3 regions of the Corynebacterium maris DSM 45190 genome follow, and region 2 is predicted to be linked to each of the others. Evidence: predicted binding sites of a transcription regulator. Region 2 holds the regulator's gene; each other region holds the start of a gene.
The links. Region 2 encodes LexA, which represses DNA repair genes until DNA is damaged. Its sites were predicted from a motif close to CGAACANNTGTTCG; they were not measured.
Positions count from the first base shown of each region.

Region 1 (9,516 bases), 240 kb from region 2:
AGACCCTGCTGCAGATGGCCGTCGTGCTCACCTACGGCGCCTCCACCCCGGTGATCAAGCTGGCGCGCATCGCCGGCCAGTACGCCAAGCCGCGTTCCTCCGACCTGGACGCCAGCGGGCTGCCGAACTACCGCGGCGACATCGTCAACGGCGTGGAACCGACCCCGGAGGCGCGCAAGCACGACCCGACCCGCATGATCCGCGCCTACGCCAACTCGGCGGCGGCGATGAACCTGGTCCGTGCCCTGACCTCCTCGGGCACCGCCGATCTGTACCGCCTGCACGAGTGGAACCGCGAGTTCGTCGCCGCCTCCCCGGCGGGCGCGCGCTACCAGGCGCTGGCCAACGAGATCGAGGCCGGCCTGCGGTTCATGGACGCCGCCGGCGTCAACGACGAATCGCTGCGCACCTCCGACATCTACGCCTCCCATGAGGCGCTGCTGGTGGACTACGAGCGCGCCATGCTGCGCCTGCACGAGGACGAGGACGGCGTGACCCGCCTCTACGACCTGTCCGCACACCAGCTGTGGATCGGCGAGCGCACCCGCGGCGTCGACGACTTCCACGTCAACTTCGCGTCGATGATCGCCAACCCGATCGGCTTGAAGATCGGTCCGACGGTCACCCCGGAGGAAGCGGTCGCCTACGCGGCGAAGCTCGACCCGGAGCGCGAGCCGGGTCGCCTGACCTTCGTCGCCCGCATGGGCCACGACAAGGTCCGCGACGTCCTGCCGGCCGTCGTCCAGGCCGTCGAGGCCGAGGGCCACAAGGTCATCTGGCAGTCGGACCCGATGCACGGCAACACCTTCACCGCCTCCAACGGCTACAAGACGCGCCACTTTGACAAGGTCATCGACGAAGTGCAGGGCTTCTTCGAGGTCCACCGCGCACTGGGCACCCACCCGGGCGGCGTGCACATCGAGCTGACCGGCGAGGACGTCACCGAGTGCCTCGGCGGCGCCATGGACATCACCGACGTGGATCTGCCGGGCCGCTACGAGTCCGCCTGCGACCCGCGCCTGAACACCCAGCAGGCCCTCGAGCTGTCCTTCCTGGTCGCCGAGATGCTGCGCAACTAACGGTCGCAGCACCGAGCCCGGGGCCCCGGCAGGGGCCCCGGGCTCATCTCGTCTGACTACTCGTGTTCGACGCGGATACGTGCGCGCTGCGACACGTCCTCGCCGGCCGCGGGATTCTGAGACTGGACGGTGTCGGGGTCGTCGCGGCGGGACGCGCCGCTGATCCGCAGGCCCGCGTCTTCCAGGACTTCCCGGGCGTCGGCGACGCTGAGCCCCACGACATTCGGCGCCGGGATCCTCCCCGGCACGGTGACCGTGACCTCCATGTCCTCCTCCGGGTCCAGCAACGTGCCCGGGTCGGGGGAGATCCCCACCACGGCGTCGAAATCGACGCCGGCGGCGTCGCGGTCACGGGTGGTGTCGACGTCGAAGCCCTCGTCCTCGAGCGCGTCCACGGCGTCGTCGAGCGACGTCCCGGCCAGATCCGGCACCCGCACCGCCGTGGAGAGCACCAGGTCGACGCGGTCCCCGCGCTCCAGGTTCGTGCCCGGGCCCGGATCAACGGAGACGACGTTGCCGCCGAAGATCCTGTCGTCGAACTCCTCGGTCACCTCGCCGACGTTCAGGCCGGCCTCGTCCAGCATGCGCCGGGCCTCGGCGAGCCCCTGTCCCTCGACTTCAGGCACGGTGGCCGGCTGCGGGCCCTGGGAGATGGCCACCGTCACCGTCGAGTTCATCGGCACGGGCGTGCCCGGGGCGGGGGAGGCGTCCGCGACCGCGCCGACGGGCACGTCGGAAGAGTAGACCGACTCGCCGGTCTCCACGCTTAAGGTGCGTTCCCCCGCCAACGCCCGGTAATCCTCCACGCTGACCCCGCCGGGGATCTCCGGCACCGTCGGCTGCCCCTGAGAGACTAAGACGACGACCTGCTCACCGGGCAGCAGACCCGTCCCGCCCGGCGGCTCCGTCCCCACCGTCTGATCCGCGGGAACCTCATCGTGGTAGACGATGCGGGTGGCCGACACGAAACCCGCCTCCTCCACCTGGGCGACGGCGGCGGCCCGGTCGGCGCCGAACACCTGGGGGATTTCGCCGTAGCGGCCGGAACCGAACCACCAGCCACCCAGACCGACGGCGGCGACGAGCACCGCCACCATGAGCAGACCGACGATCAACCGCCCCGGGGAGCGGTTGCTCACGGGCGGGGGAGCGTCACCCCGCTCCGTGTGCTCGTCGGAGACCTGCGTGGCGGGGGCGTCGGCGCCGATCTCCTCGAGCGGGCCCTGCACCGGCGCCGGCTCCGGGGCGACGGGCGCCGCACCCACCACGCGCGTCTGCTCCAGCGGCTCTTGCCCCGCGGCGGGCAGGACCCCGGTGGCGTCGTCGACGACCTCGGTCGGGCCCTGATCCGCCACGTCGCCGCCGCGCGGAATGACGCCGGTCGCACCGATCACGCCGGTGGTGTCCGTGGGCACCTCGGTGGCGCGGTGGGCGGCGGAGTTGCGCGGAATCGGCACGGTGTAGGACGGCAGCCGCAGCTCCTCGGCCACGTCGTCGAGGGCGGCGAGGAATTCCCCCGCATCGGTGAAACGATCCTCCGGGTCGCGCCGGGTGGCGGTGGCGACCAACTCGTCGAACAGCGGGGGGATGCCGTCGATGCGCGAGCTGGCCAGCGGCATGTCCTCCTCCAGCCGAGCCATCGCGTGCGCATAGTCGGCGCCACCGGAAAACGGGGTCGTGCCGGTCAACAGCTCGAACATCACGATGCCGGCGGAATAGACGTCCGAGGCGGGCGAGATCTCCGAACCGTCGACCTGCTCGGGGGAGAGGTAGGCGACGGTGCCGATGATCTCGTTGTTCGTCGCCGCGGCGGAAATGCCGCGCACGAGTCCGAAGTCGCCGAGCTTCACGCTGTGATCGCCGTTGATCAACACGTTGTCGGGCTTGATGTCGCGGTGGACCATCCCCTTGGCGTGCGCGACGGATAAACCGGTGAGCACGAAACGCATCACGGCGGTGGCCGCGTGCGGGGGCATCGGCCCGCGCTCGGCGAGCAACTCGCGCAACGTGCCGCCCGTGATCAGCTCCATGACCAGGTAGACGTCGTCGTCCTCGGAGGAGAAATCGTAGACGTCCACCAGGTTCGGGTGCTTGAGCTGGGCCATGGCCTGAGCTTCCCGACGGAACCGGTCCCGGAACACGGGGTCGTCGACGAACCGCGCGTCCATCACCTTGGCGGCGACTTCGCGGCTGAGGCGCAGATCCACGCACCGGTAGACCGTCGACATGCCGCCACGCGCGATCGGATGATCGATGCGGTACCGGCGTTCCAGGACGTCCCCGACTGCGAGCTGACTCATGGTCAACAGTATGGCCGAATTCTCACCCCGAGCGAAACTTGGGAAGCCCGCGTCGTACACTGATCGGCGTGAGCCAGAACAACACCGCCCTGACTGCCCTGCTCGCCGACGAAGTGCTGCTCAGCCTGCCCGCCGTCGCCGAACAGTTCAACATGCCCGTCACCAAGGTCGGCGACCTGCTGACCGACCGCAAACTGGTCGCCTTCCGCGTCGACGGCCGAAAGACCGTCCCCGCCGCGCTGGTGGGCGACGGCGACCACCCCAGCAAGTTCGTGGCCGGCGCCATCACGGTGCTCGCCGACGGCGGCTACACCGACGAAGAAATCCTCGAGTACCTCTTCACCGCCGACGACACGCTGCCGGGCCGGCCCGTCGACGCCCTGCACGGCCACGGCGCCCGCGAAGTCATCCGCCGCGCGCAGGCTATGGCGCTGTAACGGACGCCGGCCGTTCCGTCCCCGGCGCCGCGTCCCCGCTCCGGTCGAGGCCGGGCCGCAGATGGGCGTCCAGGGGGAAGACGTACACCGTCAGCACCCAGGCGAGGATCAGCGACGCCGCCACCCACGCCAGGTTGTACAGCTGGTGGTTGCCGCTGCCCTCGAAGGACAAGGTGAGGAACACCGACGCCCCGACCGTCAGCTTCAACACCCACCGCGGCGGGGTGAACGTTCCCGCCAGCGACACCACGGACGCGTAGTACCACGGCAGCGTGACCGAGTTCGTCATGAACGCCACCTGGTAGGCCAGCGTCGTGCCCATCACCGCGCGACGATCGTCCTGCCGAAACAGCCACCACACGACCACCAGCCCGGTCAGCATCAGCACCGTGCCCAGCGGCCGGAACACCCCCAGCAGGACGTTGTAGTCGAAGGAGGGGGCGAACAGCTGGATGAACGGCAGCGTCAGCTCCGTGAGGAGGGTCGGCCCCGCCAGCGGGTTGATCACCTTGGAGTTTCCCGAGATCTCCTGCAGCCAGCCCCACGAGGAGCCGGACAGCCAAGTCACCGCCGAAATCACCGCCAGCGTGACCGCCACCCCGGCCGCGCCGGTGGCCACGAAAGCGACGGCCCGCCGGGCCCACGTGGGGCGGTCGCCCGCGTAATGGTTAGTGGCCATCCACACGACAAAAGGCAACGCGATGGCCGCCGTGGCCTTCAGGGCCACCGCCACCGCGATGAGGGCGGTGCCGAGGATGAAGCGCCGACGCAGGCACGCGAGCAGCCCGACGGAGACGAGCCCGACCATGACGGACTCGTTGTGCATGCCGCCCACCAGGTGCAGCACCATCACCGGGTTGGCCACCCCCAGCCACAACGCCATCGCGGGATCCCCGCCCAACCGCCGGGCGATGCGCGGCACCGCCCACGCGATCGCGGTGAAACCCGCCAGCGAAATCAGCTTGTACACGATCAGCCCGGCGGCGACGTTGTCGCCCACCACCCCGGTGACGCCGCTGCCCATCCACAGATGCAGCGGCCCGTACGGGGTGGTCGTGTTCCGCCAGTCGTGCGAGACCTCCAACAGATACGGGCCGGGGTTGACGGCCGCGCCCTCCGAATAAGGGTCGAAGCCGTCGCGGACCATCGCGCCCTGCATCAGATACGAATACACGTCGCGGGACAGGATCGGGGCGGCCACCACCAACGGCGCCACCCACGCCACCAACGACCTGCGCACCGTGGCGGTGCGCGCAGCGTCGTCGGCGGGGGAGTCCACCACCGCGGACCTGCCCAGCAACACCCAGGACAGCAGCAGCACGAGAATGCCGACCCACAACACCGCCGCAGACATGCCGGCGCCGTGGCCGAAGGTCAGAAACTCAAGGTCGAGCGCCTCCAACAGCCCGCCTCGGTTCCGGGTCGCGCCCGCACCGAAAGAGCCCAACGCGATGAGCGCCGACCCGATGACCCCGAGCACCGCCGGAGAAGGCAACCGACGGGCGAGGTTCTCCAACCGCCAGCGGCCGCTCTGCAACACAGCCATGGGGTCAGCTGCGACGTTCGGTCGCACGGACGGCGAGGTCGCGCAACGTCTCCGTCACATCAGGGGAGACCTCGGCCTCCGCCAAGTGCGCCAGCCCGGACTCAGTCAGCTCCGTGATCATCTCCTCCACGACCTCCGGAGCGCCGGTGGCCGCGATCAACTGCGCCAGGCGAGAAAGCTCCGCCGGATCGACGGCGACGCCCACCCCGGCACGTAGCTGGGCGGCGGCCTCCGGGGCGTCGGCGTCCGCACGCTGCAGGGCGGTGGCCAACAGCACCGTGCGCTTACCCTCACGCAAATCGTCGTTCGCGGGTTTACCGGTGACCTCCGGGTCGCCGAAGACACCGAGCTGATCGTCGCGCAACTGGAAAGCGACGCCGATGTCCCGGCCGTAACCGCGGAACGCCTCGACGAGACGGTCCGGGGCGTCCGCGATGGCGGCGCCCAGATGTAACGGACGCTCGATCGTGTACGCCGCGGTCTTGAAACGGTTGACCGACTGCGCGCTGTCCACATCCTCGGAGCCTGTGTTCTCCAGGTAGATGTCGAGCAACTGCCCGCCGATGACCTCCGTGCGCATCCCCACCCACGGCGCTCGAACCCGGGCCAACGCCGCCGGGGACAGCCCAGAATCCTGCAGCATGTCCTCCGCCCAGATCAACGCGAGGTCGCCGGCCAGAATCGCGACGGACTCACCGAAATGATCCGCGTCGCCGTGCCAGCCGTGGCCCCGGTGTGCGGCCGCCGCGGCCCGGTGCACCGTCGGATTGCCGCGCCGGGTGTCGGAGGAATCGATGATGTCGTCGTGGATCAGGGCACAAGCCTGAATGAACTCCAACGAGCTCACGGCCCGCAGCACCGCGTCCGGATCCTCCTCGCCGTCCAGCCCGCCGGCGCCCACGAAACCGGCCCAGGCGAAGAGGGGGCGGACACGCTTGCCGCCGCCGAGGACGAAATCTTCCAGATACGACATCGCCGTGGTCACGGCGGGACCGATCTCCGCGACCTGGGCGCGCCGGGAGTCGATGAACTCGGCGAGGACCTGGCGGGCCGCCTCGGGGATCTGGTCAAGGGACAGGGTGGCGGCGTCGGGGTGAGTCACGGGGGAAGGTTTCCTTACATGGTGGGATCCGGCCGGAGATGGAACGATCTCACTCTACCGAGCGGGGCACTGGGCCGGAAGCTAGCGGTCCCGGCGGGAGGAGGGGTGTTCCAGGGGCAGCGGGACGCCGAGGACGGCGAAGGGGCGGGTGTCTCCGTCGAAGTGGAAGTGGCGCAGCACATCGTGGAAGCCGAAAGAGCGGTACAGGCCGAAGGCGTTGTTGTCTTCGCCGGGGATCTCAGGCGTGGACAACAGCGCGATCCGGGCGGGGGCGTTCCACAGCAGGTCGGTCAGTAGGCGGCGGCCGACGCCGGCGCCCTGCAGGCCCGGCCGCACGTGGATCTCGGCGATTTCAAAGTAGTCGCCGGCGATGTCCCTGATCGCCTCGTCGTCATGTCCGTCCGCCTGTAATCCCTTGCGCAGTTGCCGGTCCCACCAGGTTTCGCGGGTGCCGAGGAAGCCGTAGGCCAGGCCGATGACGTCGTTGTGGGTGGCGGCGACGATGGCGGTGAACCCGGGTAAGCGGGTGTCCTCCCGCCAGGCGCGGATGCGCTGGTTGCGGACGGAGGGGCTGTAACCCATGGCGGCGATGTAGATGTCCACCAGTCGCGGGGCGGCGATGGAGAATTCAGGCCCGGAGATGCGGCGGATCGAAATATTCACGTCCCCATCGAACCAGAGCTTCCGGGTGGGGGCCACCACCGGGCAGGGGTTCGAATAGGTGTTCTATTTGCGGGGTGGTGATGTCCGGCGCTGTTTCTACTGTGAGGGCAGAAGGAAACCGGCGCCCCGGCCGGTTCGACCGCAAGAAGGCGACCCGCATGGCCCAGATCATCTCTGCCACGACCCGCGTCGGCCACCGAGTGAGTGCGCGCGACCGCCATCTCTTTGCCGCGCGGACATTGCTCGACCAGGCCCGCGACCACCTTTCCCGCAGCGAGGCCGGGCTGGCGCTGGAAAACGCCTACCTGGCGGCGCTACGCACCGCGGGCGCCCGCATCGCGGTCTCCGAAGTCCTGGCTAAACGTAAGCGGTTGCCGTCGAGCGCCTGGGACAAACTGGCGCTGGTGGACGGCGCGGGCTTTGCCCGGTCGCAGGAATTCTCCGACTACTCCGCCTGGCGTTCCCGCGTGGGCTCCGGCGTCGAACGTGACCCGGACGCCGGGCTCGTCGGCGACTTACTCGACCGCGCGGAGGCATTTCTTGCGGAGGTCGAAGTGGGCGCCGGGTGGCGGTCGTCCGATGGGGACGCCGCCTAAAAACGGTGGTCGTGCGCAGATAGGGGACGCCGGTGGGGCGTGTCGCACAAAAGAAAGAATCCATCATTGGTATTGGAGGGAACAAAGTAGATACGCTGGACGTTAGTAAAGTAGACGGTAATTCGACCGCGGTGGAACGGTTACCGGGGCTAAGTTCGAATCACACGACAACCTGGAGGAACAGTGTCGCTATCAGAGCAGGAGCAGCGGGCACTCAGGGAGATTGAGCGCTCCCTTCTCGCTGACGATCCTAAGTTCGGCGCGTCTGTGGCCGCCGACAGTACTTTTTCCGGCGGCCGTGGCTCGGTGACGCTGCGTGGTGTCGCCATCGCTGTCGTGGGGCTCATTCTGCTGATCGCGGGCGTCGCTCTCGCCCAGGTCAGTTTCTGGTTCATCGCCCTCAGCATCGCTGGATTCCTCGTCATGCTCGGTGCCGGCGTCTGGATGCTGCGGACCCCGAACACGGGGGGCTCCGGCGAGGCGGAGGGTAAGCGTGGCGGGCGTCAGCCCCGTGACGGTTCATCGCCCTCGAAGTTGGAGGAAAACTTCCGCCGTCGATTCGAAGGCAACCAGTAACCCTTCACTGAGCGGAGGCCCACCTCGGCCCGCCCCGGCACGTGCTGCCGTCGACCCCGCCCGGGTCGACGGCAGCACGTGCTTTCCCACTTTCCTCCGCGCAAGGCCACCCACCTCCCCCCACCGCGCGACACGCGCGGGGAACCCTTCCAAAACCCTGCCAATTTTCGTGTGACGCACTGTCCGCCCGGTCATGCCCCGGCCAGGTTCCATTTAAGCGCCGGGCGGGCGATGAACGGGCCAAAAAACTGCTGGTCGACGCGGATGTGCACGGCGGTGGTGTGGGCGGGGAAACTTGCGGCGGCGGCCCCTGGCTGAGTGTCCGTCCATCACTTTCCGCGTCCTGTTTCCGGGGCAAGCAGGGGTGATGGGGATATTCGGCGGATCGCCGGGCGGGTTGCCTGTTGATTGTGGGGCGAAGTGGGTTAAAGTGGGGCCAGTGGCGAACACGGAAAACACTTCGCAATTGTTCTCCGGGTGAGGCACTGAGAAATGAATCCGAGCTATTGATCAAACGTTCCCGTCGGCGGGCCAAGGGAAGGGGCACCGAGGATGTTTCTCGGCACCTACACCCCGAAGCTCGACGACAAAGGGCGGTTGACTCTGCCGGCCAAGTTTCGTGAGGATTTGGTCGGCGGAATGGTGATCACGAAAGGGCAGGACCACAGTCTTGCGGTCTACCCGAAGGTTGAGTTCGAGGAACGCGCCCGCAAAGCGGCCGCGATCTCCCGGACCAACCCTCGAGCCCGCGCGTTCATCCGCAACCTCGCAGCCAGCGCTGACGAGCAGCGGCCGGACGGGCACGGACGGGTCACTTTGTCGGCCGCCCACCGCGAATATGCGCGGTTGACCAAGGAATGCGTGGTCATCGGGTCGGTGGACTTTCTGGAAATCTGGGATTCCGAATCCTGGGCCGAATACCAAAAGGAGACGGAAGCCGCCTATTCGGCGGCGGACGCAGACGAATTCCTCGCCGGTCTTCTCTAGAAGGCCGGAACCCGCGGAGCGCGTGTACGGACTCTGCTCGAGGCCGGGTGCTCTGGTGTACTTCCCCGACATCAGATCCCCGCTTCGGGCAGAGCCCTATACGCGCCCCAGTGGACCATTTACATATCAACGGCTCATAGGTTGAGAAACCAGAAGGGGGCGGGCGTGGCGGACAGCGGCGAAGCAGCCAACCACGGGCACGTTCCCGTGATGCGTGACCGGATGGCGGA
Region 1 is NC_021915.1:1,902,045-1,911,560, reverse strand. Features, by position in the region: gene B841_RS08980 (class II 3-deoxy-7-phosphoheptulonate synthase) at 1-1,079, shown strand, start outside; gene pknB (Stk1 family PASTA domain-containing Ser/Thr kinase) at 1,136-3,379, opposite strand; gene B841_RS08970 (Rv2175c family DNA-binding protein) at 3,439-3,816, shown strand; gene B841_RS08965 (alpha-(1->6)-mannopyranosyltransferase A) at 3,803-5,362, opposite strand; gene B841_RS08960 (polyprenyl synthetase family protein) at 5,367-6,464, opposite strand; gene B841_RS08955 (GNAT family N-acetyltransferase) at 6,546-7,127, opposite strand; gene B841_RS08950 (SAV_6107 family HEPN domain-containing protein) at 7,286-7,723, shown strand; gene B841_RS08945 (DUF3040 domain-containing protein) at 7,907-8,299, shown strand; gene mraZ (division/cell wall cluster transcriptional repressor MraZ) at 8,852-9,286, shown strand; gene rsmH (16S rRNA (cytosine(1402)-N(4))-methyltransferase RsmH) at 9,452-9,516, shown strand, end outside.
Region 1: B841_RS08950 (SAV_6107 family HEPN domain-containing protein) is a predicted target of LexA. The motif match lies at 7,179-7,192, and genes of this name have one in related genera.

Region 2 (9,516 bases):
AAAGCGGAGGCCACGGCCGTCAAGAACTGGACGCCCGAGAATCTGGGCGAGGTCCCGGAGGAGGTCAGCACCACGGTCGACGGCCACACCGTCGCCGCCTACCCGGCGTTGTCGGCCACCGCCGACGGCGTGGAAGTCAAGGTGTGGCCCACGAAGGCCGCCGCCGACGCCTCCATGATGACCGCCACCTTGACGCTGCTGATGCGCGAGATCACCGTCAACGCCAAACAAATGACCAAGGGGTTGCCGCTGCAGCAAAAAGTCGCCGTGGACAACTACCCGCACGGCGGTGCCGACGGCTTGGTCGAAGACGCGCGTATCGCCGCCATCCGCGACGTGATGATCGCTCACGGCGGGCCGGTGCGTGCCCCGGAGGAATTCGACGCACTGAAGTCGAAAGTCGCCCCGGAGGTGCCCGGTGAAGTCCGTCGCGCCGTGGTCGGCCTGGCCCCCGGGCTGGTGCTGCTGTCGAAAGTCAAGGACGAATTGGCGCAGTGGAGCGGGCCGGCGATCGACGACATGCTCGCCCAACTGGAGTTCATGCTGCCCAAAAACGCCGTGACGACCCACGGGATAGGGCACCTGCGGCATCTGCCGCGCTACTTAAGCGCGATGCAGATCCGGCTGGAGGAAATGGGCCTGGATCCGGACAAGGACGCGGACCGGCAAGATGAGGTCGGGGCGGTCAAGAGCGTCTTACGGGCGCGGTTGAAGCAGCTGCCCGAGGCCCGCGCGAAGTCGAAGGCGGTGCGCGACATCGGCTGGATGATCCAGGAATTTCGGGTCAGCCTCTTCGCCCAGCGGCTGGGCACCGCCCACCCGGTCTCCGCGCGGCGGATCGAAAAGGCCATCGCCAAGCTCTGACGCCGAGGCTGGGCGGGCAGGGTCAGGCGCGGAAGAGTCAGTCCTCCCGCGCGCGGCGGCGCATCAGGCGGATCTCCGCCTCGAAGTCCTCCGCCGACTCGAAGGACTTGTAGACGGACGCGAAACGTAAATAGGCGACCTCGTCGAGTTCGCGCAACGGCTCCAGCACCGCCAACCCGATGTCGTTGGCGTTGATCTGCGAGCTGCCCTGTCCGCGCACGGTCTCCTCGACCTGCTGGGCCAGCTTCTTCAACGCGTCGTCGGAGACTTCGCGCCCCTGGCACGCCCGGCGCACGCCGCGAATGAGCTTTTCCCTGCTGAACGGCTCCGTCACGCCGTTGCGCTTGACGACCAGGAGCACCGCTTTTTCCAGCGTGGTGAAACGCCCCTGGCAGTGCGTGCACTCTCGGCGACGTCGCGTCGCCGTGCCCGCCTCGATGACGCGGGAATCAATGACGCGGGAATGCTCGTGGTGGCAAAAGGGGCAATGCACGGTGATCGGCTCCCGTCGGACGCTGAAATGTTGTGGGCTTATCAGTCTAGCCCCGGTCTTTTTCTCTTTTTCGCACGCGCCGCCTATTTCGCCACAACGGCGCTGACGGACTCTGCGGGAGGCGGCGGAATGCTCGGAGTTTCTCCGTTCACGGCGTAGACGGTGCCCAACACCACCGAAAAACCCAGCACCGCTCCCAGAAGGTATGTTCGACCGGCCTCCCGTCGGGCGGTCGCCCGATCCGCATGCCCCGTCCGCACTGGCGGGCAGGGCGCCGTGCCGGGCGTCGAGGGCTGCGCCGCCCGCAGTGTGCGCACCCGCGGTGCCGGGGCCTGCCCGGGCGGTGGGGACGGGGGTTCCCATACGGACGCTGCGGGAACGACGTGGAACGAGGGGGAGAAAGTCGGTCCAGGCCGGTGGCGTGGCAGAAGCGGAAATATCATGGGGCGCCGTCCTTGGGGTCGCGTGTGGCGTTAACGTACAAGGCGTGTCCGACACCGCCGAGGCCCGAGTTCGATCGCCTGTTCGATGTCGCGTACATGTTCGATTTCTAACAGGCTTTCGAAACTTTGTCCACATGTACGGGCAAAGAGTCGAACATTCGTGCAAAGACGTGGTAGACACAAGGGCAACGACCTTTTAGCCCCGGATTCAAAGGAGGCCCACGATGGCCGCAAAGAAATCCGCCGCGACGCCCGACCCCGCCGCGGCATCCTCCGCCAAGAAAAAACTCGACGTCGACACCCTCTCCGCCCGCCAGCGTCGCATCCTGGAGGTCATCCGTGACGCCATCGTGCTGCGCGGCTACCCGCCGAGCATCCGGGAAATCGGCGACGCCGCCGGACTGCAGTCCACCTCCTCGGTCGCCTACCAGCTCAAGGAGCTGGAGAAGAAGGGATTTTTGCGCCGGGACCCGAACAAGCCGCGCGCCGTCGACATCCGACACTTGACGGACACCGCCCCGAAGCAGAAGGACGACAAGGACCCCGCCCCGCAGAGCCCGGACGCCGGCCCTGCCCCGACCTACGTCCCGGTGGTCGGGCGCATCGCCGCCGGCTCGCCGATCCTCGCCGAGCAGAACATCGACGAGTACTATCCCATGCCCGCCGAACTCGTCGGCGACGGCGAGCTGTTCATGCTGCAGGTGGTCGGCGAATCCATGCAGGATGCGGGCATCCTCGACGGCGACTGGGTGGTCGTGCGCTCTCAGCCGGTCGCGGAGCAGGGCGATTTCGTGGCCGCCATGCTCGACGGGGAAGCCACGGTCAAGGAGTTCCACAAAGACGCCACCGGGGTGTGGCTGCTGCCGCACAATGAGACCTTCTCCCCCATCAAGGGGGATCAGTCCCAGATCATGGGCAAGGTCGTCTCCCTGATGCGTAAACTGTGAGCGACGATTTCCGCAGGCGACTGTGACCCTGCCCCCTCATACGGGGGACGGTGCACCGACGGGTGAGCGATCTCTGGAATCATACTGTCATTGACCCGCCGCTGTCGCTCCGGCCCTCAAGGACACCCCTCGGGGCCGGACCCAGCAACTCGTGAAGGACATGGTGCATGTACGCAGAGGAACGCCGCCGACAAATCGCCTCCCTGACCGCCGTCGAAGGGCGCGTCAACGTCACCGAGCTCTCGGCGAAGTTCAACGTCACCGCAGAAACCATCCGCCGCGACCTGGCGGTCCTCGACCGCGAGGGGGTCGTCCACCGCGTGCACGGCGGCGCCGTGGCCAGCCAGAGCTTCCAGACGGCCGAGTTCACCCTCGACGCCCGGTTCCGTTCCGCACCGTCCGCCAAGCAGGCCATCGCGGACGCGGCCGCGCGCTTCCTGCCGGCGGCCGGCGGCGGCATCTTCCTGGATGCGGGCACCACCACCACGGCCCTGGCGGATCTGGTCAGCGAAAACCCCACCGCTGCGCAGTGGTCGATCGTGACCAACTCCCTGCCCATTGCGCTGAACCTGTCCAAAGCAGGTCTGGGTGAGGTCCAGCTGCTCGGAGGACAGGTCCGCGCGATCACCCAGGCCGTCGTCGGAGACACCGCCCTGCGCACGCTCGCCCTCATGCGCGCCGACGTCGCTTTCATGGGCACCAACGCCTTGACCCTGGACCACGGACTGTCCACCGCTGACTCCCAGGAGGCGGCGGTGAAATCCGCGATGGTCACCAACGCGCATAAAGTCGTGGTGCTGTGCGACGCCACCAAACTGGGCAACGACTACCTGGTCAGCTTCGCCAGCCTCGACCAGGTGGACGTGGTCATCACCGATAAAGCCGCCCCGGAAACCTTCGTGGAGTCCCTGCGGGAACGCGAAATTGAGGTCGTCATCGCCGACTGATCCCGGGCACAGCTGCTCCCGGCTCATTGACATTCGGACACGATCGGGCAAAAATTAAGCGACATTACCGTCGCCGCCTGCCGTCTGCGGCGACCCGCACGCACCCCACGGGAAGTGCGCAACGCCTGCCTGACCCCGGGCAGGGCACATGCGTCATCGACCAAGGAGATGTCGGCCGAGTGATTTTAACTGTGACTCCTAACCCGAGCCTGGACACCACGCTGGTGCTGTCCGGCCCCCTGGAGCGGGGAGAAGTTCAACGCCCGCGGGCGGTCGCCCGCGTGGCCGGAGGCAAAGGAGTCAACGTCACCCAGGCCGTGCGCCTGGCGGGGCGCGATAGCCTGGCGTTGTTCCCCGCCCGGCGCACCGACCCTTTCCTCGCCCTCGCCGACGAGGCGGGCATCCCCTTCGACTACATCGACGTGCCCGAAGGCGTGCGCATCAACACCACCGTCGAGGAGCCGGGCGGGGTCACCACCAAGCTCAACGGCCCCGGCGCATCGCTGTCCCCGCGGGCGCGGCGGGCGTTGACGGACAAGATCCTCGAGCATGCCGACCGGGCCCAGTACCTGGTCATGGCGGGTTCCCTGCCGCAGGGGACGCCGGCGGATCTGTACAGCGAGATCATCACGGTGGTCTCTGCCCGGTGCCCGTGGCTACCCATCGCCGTCGACACCTCTGAAGCGGCGATCGAAGCGCTCGGAGAGCATTTCGACCTCGCCGCACCCAGACTCATCGCCCCGAACGGCGATGAGCTCGGCCAGTTGGTGGGTGCTCCACGCGGGGAATTCGAGCAGGCCGCGCTGGCCGGCGACTACTCCCCCACGGTGCAGGCCGCCCTCGACGTCCATCGGCGCGGCGTGGCGGAAGTCCTGGTCACCCTCGGCGCCGCGGGCGCCGTCCTGGTCAATGCGGACGGCGTCTGGCGGGGGCGGGCCCCGAAGGTCGCGGTGCGTTCCACGGTCGGCGCCGGCGACGCGTTTTTGGCCGGTTACCTGATGGGCTGGTGTGACGGGGACGGCCCCAAGACACGTTTGGCCGGGGCCGTCGCCTACGGCACAGCGGCGACGGGACTGCCGGGAACGACGATGCCGACCCCGAGTCAGGTCAATTCCGCCGTGGTGCACGTGGACCGGTTCCCGGATCCCCCGACGTCCGACCGGTCACCGCAGCAAGCTTTTTCCTCGTGACCCGCCCCTCCTGCGCGCTAGACGCCTAGGATCGGGGCGTGACGGCCCCGGCGGTTGCCGGGAGAAACAGAAACGATCAGAGGGGAGACGTCTCGTCATGGCTTCATCCATCGTGACCGTGCAAACTGCGGTGGGGCTGCATGCCCGCCCGGCGGCGTTGATCGCAGACGCCGCCGGGAGGTTCCACGACGAGGTCTCTCTCACGCTGGTCGGCGAGGACACCGAGCCCGCGGACGCGTCCTCGGCGCTGATGATCATGGCCCTCGGGGCGCAGCGCGGAGACCGGATCCGGGTGGAGTCGCCGAATCAACGCGCCGTGACGGTGATCGCCGAACTGATCGCCAGCGATCTCGACGCTTCGCAGGGCTGAGTGCTACTTCAGGGCCCAGTGCAGGTCGACGGTCATCGTGTCGTCGTCGGAGGACAGGCTGGTGTAGTCCTCCCAGGCGATCTCCCCGAAGTCGTGCTCCGAGTCACGGACGAACTGAGAGAGCTTCTCCCAGGCACGGGACAGCCCGTGGGCGTTGCCCCGGAAACGCAGATGCGCGGTGCGCAGGTCGCCGTGGCGCACGACCTTGAAGGGGTTGTTGTCGCCGAGGGCGTCGCCCAAGATGTTGACGGTGTCCATGCGCACCGGGTAACCGCCGGCCAAGTCGACGGCGTCGCCGGGGGCGGTGAAGTAATAGCAGCGGGCGGGACCGACGGGGCGGACCTTGGCCGAGCGCAGCGCCTCCGTGGCGTCCGAGAAGACCCGGTCGAAGTAACCCTGCATCTCCGCGACGTCGATGGTGCGGCGGTTGACGAGGGCGGCATGGGCAGGAACAAATCGTTGTGCAATATTATCCATGCCCCTAATGATAGTTATTTTTTATGAATTGTGAAGTAGCGGCCCTCCCCGACCCGGTTAAACAGCAGCATCATCGCCGGGTAGCCGAGCAAAATGCCGATCGAACCCCACGCGATGCCTTCCAGGGGCACCCCGAACACCGTCAACGTCAGGTTGCCGATGCCCGCGATCAGCGCCACCGCCGCCGCGGAAAGGTTGACCGGGTGAGTGAAATCGACCTTGTTGTCCATCCAGATCCGCACGCCGAGCAAACCGATCATGCCGTAAAGCATGATCGTCGCCCCGCCGAGCACCCCGGTGGGGATGGTGAAGATCAACGCGCCGAACTTCGGCACAAAGGCCAGCACGATGGCAAAGGCGCCCGCCACCCAATAGGCGGCCGTCGAATAGACTCGCGTAGCGGCCATGACGCCGATGTTCTCCGCGTAAGTGGTCGTTCCCGAACCGCCGAAAGAACCGGCCAAGGCAGTGGCCATGCCATCACCGATCAGCGCCCGGCCGGACAAGTCGTCCAAGTTGCGTCCGGTCATCTCGCTGACGGCCTTGACGTGGCCGACGTTCTCAGCGACCAAGACGATCAACACCGGCAGCGTAACCAGGATCGCGGGCAACTGAAACTCAGGGGCAGTGAACGTCGGCAGCCCCACCCACGCCGCCTCGGCGATGGTCTGGCCCGCGTCCTCGGCGAGGTTGCCGGTCACCGCGGCGAAGATCCAGCCGACGGCCACGCCGATCAAAATCGCCAACCGCGAGATCATCCCACGGCCCATGACCGTGCACGCCAGAATGCCCACCAACGTCACCGCGGCGACCAGCGGCTGCGCCTCCACGTTCGCGGTCGCGGTCGGCGCCAGGTTGAATCCGATCAGCGCGACGATCGCCCCCGTCACCGCCGGCGGCATGACCGCGTCAATGAAACGGCGGCCGGCCAGATGCACGACCACCCCCACAACAATCAGGGCCAGGCCGGTGATCAGCACACCGCCCAACTGGGCGGCCATGCCGCTGGCCTGGCTCGCAGTCAGCGGTGCGATGAACGCGAAGGACGAGCCCAGATAAGAGGGCAAACGGTTGCGGGTGAGCAGCAGGAAAATAATCGTGCCCAGACCCGAGAACAACAACGTGGTGTTGACCGGGAATCCCGTCAGAGTCGGCACCAGCAGCGTTGCGCCGAACATGGCCACGACATGCTGCATGCCGATGCCGATGGTTCGCCCCCAACTCAGCCGCTCGTCGGGGGCGACGACGGCGCCCGGGGTAATTGTCTTGCCGTCGCCGTGGACGGCCCAGCCGAAGGTATTGGTCACGAGCCCCGATTATCCTCCACCCTCGGCCCGATGGCGAAACGAAACGCTACGCCCGCTTCGCCTCCGGCTCCCCCACCTCGTCCTCGACGTCGTCGCCGGAGACGATGAACTCCGCCAACTCCTCCGCCACCCGGCGCGGCAGGCGGACGTCGATGAGCGTGCCCTCCCCCGAGTACTCCTCCTCCAAAACGGTGCCCACCTCGTGGACGTAGGAGACGAGGTCGCCGCGAGTGAACGGGAGGGCGAGCTGGACGTGCGCGTCCCGGGAGTTCAAGAAGAGTTCGATCCGGGAGGTCAGTTCGTCGACGCCCTCGCCGGTCTTGGCGGAAAGGAAGACCACGTCTTCGTGTCCCAGCACGTGCCGCAGCTCGGCGAGCACCAGCGGGTCAGCCTGGTCGATCTTGTTGATCACGATCATCTCCGCCGGCATCTCCTCGCCGGTTTCCCGCACGATGTCGTAGATGACCTTGTTCACGGCCTCGATCTGCTTGAGCGGGAACGGGTCGGACCCGTCGACGACGTGCAGGATGAGGTCGGCGCCGAGAACTTCCTCCAGGGTCGACTTGAAGGCTTCGACCAGCTGCGTCGGCAGGTGGCGGACGAATCCGACGGTGTCGGTGAACACGACGGCGCGGCCGTCGGCCAGCTGCGCGCGCCGGGTGGTGGGGTCCAGGGTGGCGAAGAGGGCGTCTTCGACTAGGACGCCTGCCCCGGTGATGGCGTTGATGAGAGAGGATTTGCCGGCGTTGGTGTAGCCGGCGATGGCGATCTGCGGCACGACGGAGGAGCGTCGTTGGGAGCGCTTGATTTCGCGGGCGGTTTTCATGCCCGTCAGTTCCTTGCGCAGTTTGGCCATTTCGGTGCGCAGGCGGCGGCGGTCGGACTCGATTTTTGTTTCACCGGGTCCGCGCAGTCCCACGCCGCCGTTGGAGCCGGCGCGGCCGCCGGCCTGGCGGGAGAGGTTGCCGCCCCAGCCACGGACGCGGTTGTACAGGTATTCCATCTGGGCGAGGGAGACCTGCGCTTTACCTTCCTTGGATTTCGCGTGCTGGGCGAAGATGTCCAGGATCAGCATGGTGCGGTCGATGACCTTGGCGTTGAGCCGGTCCTCTAGGGCGACGAGCTGGCCGGGCGAGAGTTCGCCGTCGGCGATGACGGTGTCGGCGCCGGTGGCGTCGATGACGTCGCGAAGCTGGTCGACCTTGCCGGAGCCGATGTAGGTGCCGGGGTCGGGTTTGTCGCGCTTTTGGTAGAGCATTTCGACGACCTCGGCGCCGGCGGTTTCGGCCAGGGCGGCGAGTTCGTTCATGGAGGCGTCGACTTCGGCGGTGGTGCCGGTGGACCAGACGCCGACCAGCACGACTTGTTCCAGGCGCAGCTTGCGGTACTCGACCTCGGTGACGTCGGCGGCGTCCTCGGTGCGGATCGTGGTCTGCCGGGTGGCGCGGCGGAAGCTGTCGCGTTCGGACAGGTCTAATTCACCCGTCGTCGGCGTGGCCGGCTGATGCGGGGAGGTCAGGTCGCTCAAGTCGACGCCCGGGTCCTCCTGCTCCTCGGGTTGCGGGGTATTGTCGCGGAAGGCGCGGGCCAGCAGTTCGTCATTTTTGTCGCGTTTCGTCATTAGCTTCCATTGTTCCATTGACCATGGACTTTTGGAATAGAACGGCGATAGCTCTTAGCGATCACATGACGGTGGGATCAGAGATAATCCAGGTTGATCTCCGTCTCCGGGTCGAAGAACACGACCCCGCCCAGCGCCGGGCGCACGTGGAGGCGATCGCCTTGCTTCACGGAGTTCTTCCCGGCGCGGACGGTGACGCGCTCGCCCCGCACCCCGATGGGCGAATCGGGGGACATGACGGGAGTGCAGTAGGCGTACTGCTCGACGCCCAGGTGCTCGACGATGGCGACTTCGAGGGGCACAGTGGCCACCTTGGCCGGGGTGTCCTCGTTGACGGCCACGATCTCCCAGTTCTCTGGGCGCACGCCGATGATGAGCTTGTCGGAGGTCAGCTTCGCGGCGTTTTCCCGCGACAGCCCCAGATCCAGGGGGTGCCCCTCCCCGAGGGTCGCCCGCCCGTCGATGACGGAGACGCCGTCCATCAGGGTCATCGCCGGGGAACCGATGAACGTCGCCACGAAGGTGTTTCCCGGGCTCTCGTAAAGCGTCATCGGGACGTCGACCTGCTGAATGACGCCGTCTTTGAGCACGCACACCCGGTCACCCAGGGTCATCGCCTCCGTCTGGTCGTGGGTGACGTAGACGGTGGTGGCCCCCAGTTCGCGCTGCAGCGCGGCGATTTGGGCGCGGGTGGAGACGCGGAGTTTGGCGTCGAGGTTGGACAGCGGCTCGTCCATGAGAAAAACCTTGGGGTGACGGACGATGGCCCTGCCCATGGCCACCCGCTGGCGCTGCCCACCCGACATCGCCGAGGGTTTCTTGTCGATCAGATCCTCCAGCTCGAGCATCCGGGTGGC
Region 2 is NC_021915.1:1,661,675-1,671,190, forward strand. Features, by position in the region: gene hrpA (ATP-dependent RNA helicase HrpA) at 1-864, shown strand, start outside; gene nrdR (transcriptional regulator NrdR) at 902-1,357, opposite strand; gene lexA (transcriptional repressor LexA) at 2,025-2,747, shown strand; gene B841_RS07820 (DeoR/GlpR family DNA-binding transcription regulator) at 2,915-3,694, shown strand; gene B841_RS07825 (1-phosphofructokinase family hexose kinase) at 3,874-4,884, shown strand; gene B841_RS07830 (HPr family phosphocarrier protein) at 4,982-5,254, shown strand; gene B841_RS07835 (hypothetical protein) at 5,258-5,731, opposite strand; gene B841_RS07840 (uracil-xanthine permease family protein) at 5,746-7,038, opposite strand; gene hflX (GTPase HflX) at 7,085-8,659, opposite strand; gene B841_RS07850 (ABC transporter ATP-binding protein) at 8,737-9,516, opposite strand, start outside.

Region 3 (9,516 bases), 820 kb from region 2:
CGGTGGCGATCGTGGCGGGCAGGGCCCCCATCGTCCCCGACGCGAACATGATGCCCGCGAGAGAGATCACCACCAGCACCAGGACGACGAGCAGCTCCGGAATGGCGATGACCGGCAGGAAACGGCGCAGCCGCCCCGCCAGCGTCGTCGGGCGAGGCTTGTCCGTGCGCCGGGCGGACGATTGTGTTTTACCCCGTTCCACGGCATGCGCCTTCGCCGCGGCGCGTGATCTCGACGGCCCGACGGTACGGGGGCGACGGGTGGGCCGGGATTGCGGGCTGGTGTTCTTGCTCATCGCCTTTTACTTTGCCACGTCCCGCGCGAAGCTTACGGGCGGCGCGTCGACGAGCACGATGAGCGGGGCAGAGAAAGAATATTATGCAGAGCCTGATATAAAAACCCGTATGTAACGCCATGGTCACGCTACTCGATAGAGATTGTCTGACCCCAGTAGTTGCCATGAAGAAATTGAGACGCTATCGTGATCTTCCGTACATCACAGGATGGTCACAGCATAATCACGCGCCATCCGCGCGAGGCACCAAACGAACGGAAGAATAAAGAAATGCGCATCAAGACTCAGCGGTCTGAGGGTGGTAAACACCGTAAAATCTCCACCTCGCAGACTACGACTGGTCGCGTTGCACTCGTCGCCATCGCCACTGGCGCAGCCTCCACCGCCGGCGTCGGTGGAGCGGCCGCAGCTTCCCTGCAGGCCGCTCCCGCCGAGAACACCGAGGCCGTGAACTTCGAGCTCACCAATGATGCGCAGCCCATCGACGAGGCGCCCGTCGCCGAGTCCGCTCCGCAGATCCTCGCCATCTCCGAGTACAAGCCGGTCGCCGGGCTGGACACGCAGCTGCTCAAGGCCGTCGAGGCCACCGCCGACCGCCTCGCCGCCGACCAGGCAACCCGCGGCGCGGCCGTCGTCAAGCCCGCCGAGGGCGCATTCACCTCCGGCTACGGCATGCGGTGGGGCTCCCTCCACGCGGGCGTCGACATCGCCGCCCCCGTCAACACCCCGATCCTGGCCGTCATGGACGGCACCGTCATCGACTCCGGCCCGGCCTCCGGCTACGGCCAGTGGATCCGCATCCAACACGACGACGGCTCCATCTCCGTCTACGGCCACATGGAAACCCTCGACGTGCAGGTCGGCGAGCACGTCCATGCCGGCCAGCACATCGCGGGCATGGGCAACCGCGGTTTCTCCACCGGCTCGCACCTGCATTTCGAGATCCACCCGAACGGTGGCGGAGCCATTGACCCGCAGGAATGGTTCGCCCAGCACGGCATCCACCTCTAAGCCGCATACTTTCCCGTTCACCCCCGACCGCCGTGGTCGGGGGTTCGTGCTTTCCTAGAGATTTCCTGGCGCCACCCCAGCGCCGGAATCAACTTTCTAGAGCTTCTCCATGGGCAGCCCGCCGATGAGCATCAGGCGCACCGTGCCGGAGCTGCCGAAGTCGATGGTGACGGTGGCACGTGCCCCGGAGCCGTCGGAGGAGAGGACCTTGCCCAGGCCGTACTTGGCGTGGTTGACGCGGTCGCCCGCCGCCAGCTGCAGCTCGTTGTTCTTCGGCGCGGCCGGCAGGGTGCTCCGCTGGGGGCGGCGGGTGGTGCGCTGCGGCTGCTGGGTGCGGCCCCAGCTCCCGCCGCCGCCCCACGCGGAGGAGGCGGCGGGGGACGGTTCTTCCCGGCGCCAGTCGATCAGCTCGTCCGGCACCTCCCCCAGGAAGCGGCTGGCCGGGTTCGTCATCGGGTTGCCCCACGAAGAACGAATCATCGCCCGAGTCAGGTAGAGCCGTTCGCGGGCGCGGGTGATGCCCACGTACGCCAGGCGACGCTCCTCCGAGAGCTCGTCCGGGTCGCCGAGGGCACGCACGTGCGGGAACTGGCCGTCCTCCCAGCCGGTGACGAACACCACCGGGAACTCCAGCCCCTTGGCGGTGTGCAGCGTCATCAGCGTGACCATGCCCTGGTCGTCGTCGGGGATCTGGTCGGCGTCGGCCACCAGCGACACCCGCTCCAAAAACGCCTGCAGGCTGCCGGGCGCGGGCATGCCCTCCTCCAGCTCCACCTCCCCGCCGTCCATCTCGGCGTAGGCGACCTGGTTGGCGGCCTCGGAGGAGAATTCGCGGGCGACGGAGACCAGCTCGTTGAGGTTGTCCAACCGCGCCCCGTCCTGCGGGTCGTTGGAAGCTTCCAGCACGTCCTTATAGCCGGTGACGTCCAGCACCCGGGAGATCAGCTCCCCCAGGTCCGGTTGCCCGGTGACCTCGTTGAGCAGGTCTGGCGTCGCGGCGCGCAGGCCGTTCATCATCTCGACGAAGCCGGCGACGGCGTTTTTCGCCCGCGTGGCGAGCATGTCTACCTTGCCTTCGGCGGCGGCCCGCAGCCCCTTGCCGAAGGACACCCCGTGGTTTTCCGCGTACAAGGCCACCGTGGCCTGTGCCTTGTCACCGATGGCGCGGCGTGGCTCGTTGACGATGCGGCGCAAACTGACCGTGTCGTCCGGGTTTTCCAGCGCCCGCAGGTAGGCGATGACGTCGCGGATTTCCTTGCGCTCGTAGAAGCGGGTGCCGCCGACGACCTTATAGGGGATGCCGGAGCGGATGAAGATGTCTTCGAGCGCCCGGGAGGCGTTGTTGGTGCGGTACATCACCGCGATGTCCGAGTAGTTGCGCCCCTTGTCCGCCAGGGCGTCGATCTCGGAGGCGATGAAGCGCGCCTCGTCGTGTTCGTTGTCCGCGACGTATCCGGTGATCTGCTCGCCTTGGCCGTGGTCGGTCCACAGGTTTTTGTCCCGGCGGCCGTCGTTCTGGGAGATCACGGCGTTGGCGGCGCTGAGGATCGTCTGCGTGGAGCGGTAGTTCTGCTCCAGCAGGATGGTGCGCGCCTGCGGGTAGTCGCGCTCGAATTCCTGGATGTTGCGGATCGTGGCGCCGCGGAAGGCGTAGATCGACTGGTCCGAGTCGCCGACCACGCATAGTTCCGGCGCATCGGGGCCGTCGCCGACCAGGGCTGCGACCAGCCGGTACTGGGCGTGGTTGGTGTCCTGGTACTCGTCGATGAGCACGTGCCGGAAGCGGCGTCGGTAGTAGTCGGTGACCTGCGGGTGTTCGGTGAAGATACGCACCACTTCCCCGATGAGGTCGTCGAAGTCCAGTGCATTGGCGGCGCGCAGGCGGCGCTGATACTCGGCGTAGACCTCAGCCACGGTGACCTCGAAGGGGTTTTTCGTCGTCTGTGCCTCGGCCAGGGCGCGTTGCGGGCCCACCAGTTCGTTCTTGTGGTTGGAGATCGCGTTCGCCAGGACGCGGCCGGTGAACTTCTTCAGGTCCAGATTCATGTCCTTGCCGATCATCGACAGCAACCGGCGCGAATCATCCGAATCGTAGATGGTGAAGTTCGTGTTCAGGCCGGGCACGAGCTGGGCCTGCTGGCGCAGGATGCGCACGCAGATGGAGTGGAAGGTGGCCACCCACATGCGCTCGGCGACCGGGCCGACGAGCCCGGCGACGCGTTCCTTCATCTCGGCGGCGGCCTTGTTGGTGAAGGTGATGGCCAGGATTTGCCAGGGGGCGACGCCCCGGTGCGACATCAGGTGGGCGATGCGGCGGGTGAGGACGGCGGTCTTGCCGGAACCGGCGCCCGCCACGATCAACAGGGGGGAACCGGTGTGTTCGACGGCGGCGGCCTGCTGCGGGTTCAGGCCCTGGGTCAGATCTACGGAGTGGTTAGCCATGATGTATTTCAACCTACTAGGTGACCCTGACACCGCCACCTCATGGCAAGATGGGGCACATGTCCGAAGAGTTAGAGATCCGCATGCCCACCGGCACCGATGACCCGTTGTCCGACGCCGAGATCCAGTCCTACCGCAAAGAGATCGACCGGCTCAACCAGGTCATCCTGGAGGCCGTGAAACGGCGCACGGAAGTGGCGCAGGCGATCGGCAAGACTCGCATGGGTTCCGGCGGCACCCGCTTAGTGCACACCCGCGAGGTGGCGATCATCAATCAGTTCCGCGACGAGCTCGGCGAGGAGGGCCCGGCGCTGGCGAACGTGTTGCTGCGCCTGGGCCGGGGCAAACTTGGTTGATCATGGCGTCGTCTTTCTGACCCGGTTCGTCTGTGCCCCGGAGAAACTCGCCGAGGCCGAGTCCCTCTACCGCCGGCGGGTCTCCGGGATCGACCCTCGCCTGGCGGTGGTGGAGGCCTCCGACGACCACGCCCTGCCCATCGACGACGACGCGCTGCTCTGGGAGCTGCGCGACACCGCCCTTTACGAGGGGATCGCCGACGTCGAGAAGCTCGGGCTCCACCAGATCTCCAGCCGGCTCCGACTGCTCGCGGGCGAGGATGACCGGATCACCGATCAGCTGTTTTTCTCCGACCCTGCGGCGGCCGATCCGTTCCCGGCGGAGGTGACGCGCCTGCCTGCGCCGAAACCCGCGCCGCCGGCCGCCGGCGTCGCGCTGCTTGATGAAGGCGTCTGGTCGGTGACCGTGCACGCCTTAGTCCCCCAGGCCGCGAAAGCGGAGGACGTCTTTCATGACTTGCGGGCCGGACTCGACGTCGTGGCCGCTTCGGAGATCACGGAGGTCGGCCCGGAGGACTCGGATTACGGCCGCGTCTTCGGCCCCCTCGTCGTGGCCGAAACCCGCGCCCTGCTCGCTGGGGAAGGCGTGGGCCAGGACTACCCGGCCGGCCGGTTGCGCCTGACTCAGCGGTGGGTGGTCAGACACTCGGGGCTGATCCGGGCGTTGGGCGGTAACGGACGCCCGGCGGCGTTCACCGCGGAGCGTCTCACCGTGTTTTAATCCTGCTCGAGGGAGTCGATGACGACGTCGAACTCCAGCAGCTCCGCCTTGTCGGAGACCGGCTTGCGCGGCTGTTCGCCGTCCTTCTGGCCGTGGGCGGCCTGGCCAGCGCTCTCCCACCATGCGTCATAGGATTCCTGGTCCGCCCAGCGGGTGACCACGAAGTAGCGGTCCTCGCCCTTGGTCGGACGCAGCAGCTGGAAGCCCTCGAAGCCTGGCTGGGAGTCGATGGCCTGCTTGCGGGCGGCGAAGCGTTCCTCCAGCACGGAGCCGGCTCCCTCGGGGACGGAAATTGCGTTGATCTTCACGATGCTCATGGTTCGACTATAACCCCACTCCTTCGCAATCGTCCGGCCCCGGCCACGCAATTGAAGTAGATTCAGTGCAGGAAACAATCCGTCGTACGAGGAGCCGCATCATGTCTGACATCACCGCCACGGCCGAGTGGTCGCAGCTGGCCAGCCTTTTTCCGGAGAAGAAGGACCTCTCCCTGCGCCAGCTGTTCGCCGCGTCCCCCGCCCGGGCGGCGGACCACACTTTCGACGCCGCCGGCCTGCACGTCGACCTGTCGAAGAACCTGGTGGACGCGGACGTCGTCAAGGCACTCGTGGAGCTCGCGGACGCCGCCGGCCTGCGCCGGGCCACCGAGGCGATGTTCACCGGTGAGCGCATCAACGGCACGGAGGACCGCGCGGTGCTGCACACGGCGCTGCGCACGCCCGAGGGAGAGAACCTGAAGGTGGACGGCCAGAACGTGTCCGGTGACGTACACGAGGTGCTGCGGCGGATGGGCGCTTTCGTCGACAAGCTGCATTCCGGCGAGTGGACCGGGCACACCGGCAAGAAGATCACCCGCGTGGTCAACATCGGCATCGGCGGCTCCGACCTCGGCCCCGCCATGGCCGCCCAGGCGCTGCGCACCTTTGCCACCGCCGGGGTGGGCGGCGACTTCGTCTCCAACGTAGACCCGGCCGACCTGTCGGCGACGCTGGCCGGTCTCGACCCGGAGACGACCCTGTTCATCGTCGCCTCCAAGACCTTCACCACCCAAGAGACGCTGTCGAACGCGCACGCCGCGAAGCGGTGGCTGCTCGACGAGCTGGGCGGGGACGAGTCGGCCGTCGCCAAGCACTTCGTCGCCGTGTCGACCAACGCGGAGAAGGTCGCCGAGTTCGGCATCGACACCGACAACATGTTCCCCTTCTGGGAATGGGTCGGGGGCCGTTACTCGGTGGACTCGGCGATCGGGCTGTCGCTGATGGCGGTGATCGGCAAGGACGCCTTCGCGGATTTCCTCGCCGGCTTCCACGCGATGGACGAGCACTTCCGCACCGCTGATTTCTCCGCGAACGTACCGGTGCTGATGGCGCTGCTGAACATCTGGTACGTCAATTTCCACGGCGCCGAGACCCACGCGGTGCTGCCCTACTCGCAGGACCTCGGGCGTTTCCCCGCTTACCTGCAGCAGCTGACGATGGAGTCGAACGGCAAGTCCGTGCGCCACGACGGCTCCCAGGTCGGATACCAGACCGGCGAGATCTACTGGGGCGAGCCGGGCACCAACGGCCAGCACGCGTTCTATCAGCTGATGCACCAGGGCACGAAGCTAATCCCGGCCGATTTCATCGGCTTCGCCCGCCCTGACGAGGACCTGCCGACCGCCTCCGGCACCGGCTCCATGCACGACCTGCTGCTGGGCAATCTCTTCGCCCAGACCAAGGTGCTGGCCTTCGGCAAGACGGAGGAGGAGCTGCTGGCGGAGGGCGTGCCCGCCGAGCTGGCCCCGCACAAGGTCATGCCGGGCAACCGCCCGACCACCACGATCTTGGCGGAGTCGCTGACCCCGGAGGTGTTGGGCGCGCTGATCGCGCTGTACGAGCACATCGTGTTCGTGCAGGGCGTCATCTGGGACATCAACCCCTTCGACCAGTGGGGCGTCGAGCTGGGCAAGCAGCAGGCCAACGACCTGGCGGCGGCCGTCTCCGGCGAGGAGTCCCCGGACACCGGCGACGGCTCCACCGACGCGTTGATCGCCTGGTACCGCTCGAAAAAGTAACTTTTCGACGTCCGCGACCCCGGCCTCTCCCCTCTGTGGAGAAGCCGGGGTTGTCGCCGTTTATCCACAGTTTTTCGCGGTGTCGAGCAGATGTTCGATGATTGCTCTATGGTGGGGTTCAATGCCGGTTATAGAACTGGTGTTCCCCTTACGGCTCTTTTGAAGAGGTGACCAACCCTCGTGACCGCCACCGCCTACTACTCCGTGTGCTCCCCCACCGACCCGCTCGCCGTCGCCCGACGAGAGGTCCGCCGCGCCGAATACCTCTCCTGGCGCGCCTGTTTGCCCGATGACGAAGACGGCCACCGCGACTGGACCACCCACGCCGCCACGCTGACCGCCTCCATCGGCGGCACCCCACGCTTCATCGCCGCCCACCTCGACGCCCTGACCACCGTGAACATGCTTCCCGGCCTGCGCACGCTCGTCGAGCAGATGCACCACCTGGACATGTTCCACCTCCGCAAGATCGACGACGCCCTGTTGGACCTGCCGACTGGCCTGCGGGAGGACGAGTTCTTCTGGGACACGCTCGACGAGGTGCTGGTCGACTACCTCACCCCGACCCGCGCCAATCAACTTCTCCCCACTCCCGGCGCCATCACCCGCAAGATCCGCGGCGTGATCCGCAGTCTCGCACAAGAAGAGGACACGGAAGAAGACGTCGAAGATTCCGCCTCGGACTCCTTCCGCCAATACGACCACGCGGACGGGTCCGTGACCACCGAGGTCCGCCTGGACGCCATCAACGCGGCGGCGGTCGAACAGGCGGTGCGCGACTACGCCGCCGAACACGACTGCAGCTTCGCCCAAGCCTTCACCGCCCTGCTGCTGAACAACGTCCAGATCAAGGTCGTGCTCAACGTCTACCGCGCCCACGACGTCCCGGACGCGCCCGGCTGGCTGTACCCGGCCGGCTGGCTCAGCCCGGACTGCACCCGACGCGCCGCCCGCATGGCCGCAACCGTCAGGGACATGGACGAGGCCGCGACCGCACACACCGGCAGCTACCGCCCCACCGGCACGATCCGCGCCTTCGTGGAAGGGCGGGACGGCACGTGTCGATGGCCCGGGTGCACGCGGTCGGCGGTCAGCGCCCAGAAGGATCACCGCGTCAATCACCGTGACGGCGGTCCGACCACGCCCGCCAATCTCGCGTGCCTGTGCCAGCATCATCACAACCGGAAATCGGGCGGGCAGGCTTTCTACGTCCTGGATCCGGCCACCGGTGAGGTGTTCTGGTTGTTCGAGGACGGCCGGTGGGTTTGCGACGACGCCGAGGGCCCGTTGGCGCCCAAGCAGCGTCGGTGGGTGCAGAGCCTGGCTCAACGGCGGGCCCGCCGGGCAGAGCGTGCGCGAAAACGACGTGCCCCATCCACTAGCCCGAAAGAGACCGCCCCGACTGGCCCTCCACCGTTTTAGAGTTTGATCATCGGTTCATAGCCATACGGGATGTTGTCGGAGGAGACGATCCTTCTGCCGAAGGGGAAGCAGGTGACCGGAATCATCCGCAGGTTGGCGATCGCCAGCGGGATGCCGACGATGGTCACGGCCTGCGCCACCGCGGTGGTGACGTGTCCGGCGGCCAGCCACAGGCCCGCGATGACGAACCAGATGACGTTGGTGACCGTGGACAGCCCACCGGTGCCCTCCACTGGTTGGACGACGGAGCGGCCGAAAGGCCACAGCGCGAACTTCGCCATGCGGAAGCTGGCCACGCCGGCCGGAATGGTCACGACCAGTAGACAGGCGAGGACGCCGAAGAGAAAATATCCCAGCGCGAGGAAGAATCCGCCGAAGATAAACCAGATGAGGTTGAGTATCAGGCTCATGTCCGCCACGGTAGCGAAACGGTCGGTCGCGAGTATGGTGACCCGTTATGGTGGACCACTCTTGGCGGCAGGCGCCGAAGCTGATTGCCCTGGCGGCGATCATCCTGACGTCGTTGAATCTGCGCACGGCTATCGTGGCGTTGTCGCCGCTGGTGCCGCGGGTCCAGGACGATCTGGGCGTCGGCCAGTCGCTCATCGGCGTCCTCGGCATGATTCCGACGGCCATGTTCGCCGTGTCGGCTTTCCTGCTTCCCACCCTCATGCGGCGGTTGACAATCGCCCAGCTGTTGTTCGCCGCCATGATTCTGACCGCGGTGGGGCAAGTGTGGCGGGTGCTCGGGCCGTCGGCGTTCAACCTGGTGGCCGGGTCGGTGTGCGCCTTGTTCGCCATCGGCGTGACCAACGCAGCCATGCCGGTGGCGGTGCGGTCGTACTTCCCGAATCGGGTGCCGACGGTCTCCACGACGTTCCTGGTTACCAGCCAGGTGGCCATGGGGTTGGCGCCGTTGCTGGCGGAGCCTTTCGCGCTGGCCGCGGAAAGTGTGGGCCTGACGGGGTGGCGGGCGTCGTTGGGTTCGTGGGCGTTGCTGGCCGTGGTGGCGGCGGTGGCGTGGTTGCCCCTGCTGGCCCGGAGTCGCAGACCGGAGAAGACGGTGCGGGTGCCGGGAGACGCCGACAAGCCCAAGGGCGTGGCGGTGTGGCGGACGCCGGCCGGGGTGGGGTTGGCGTTCATGTTCGGGTGCACGTCTTTCGTGACGTATTCGATCATGGCTTTCCTGCCGCAACTGTTCGTCGAGGCCGGG
Region 3 is NC_021915.1:846,392-855,907, reverse strand. Features, by position in the region: gene B841_RS04060 (cell division protein PerM) at 1-295, opposite strand, end outside; gene B841_RS04055 (M23 family metallopeptidase) at 566-1,306, shown strand; gene pcrA (DNA helicase PcrA) at 1,403-3,748, opposite strand; gene B841_RS04045 (chorismate mutase) at 3,808-4,104, shown strand; gene B841_RS04040 (hypothetical protein) at 4,097-4,825, shown strand; gene B841_RS04035 (antibiotic biosynthesis monooxygenase family protein) at 4,822-5,142, opposite strand; gene pgi (glucose-6-phosphate isomerase) at 5,244-6,881, shown strand; gene B841_RS04025 (HNH endonuclease signature motif containing protein) at 7,062-8,303, shown strand; gene B841_RS04020 (YccF domain-containing protein) at 8,300-8,713, opposite strand; gene B841_RS04015 (MFS transporter) at 8,761-9,516, shown strand, end outside.
Region 3: B841_RS04025 (HNH endonuclease signature motif containing protein) is a predicted target of LexA. The motif match lies at 6,965-6,978, and genes of this name have one in related genera.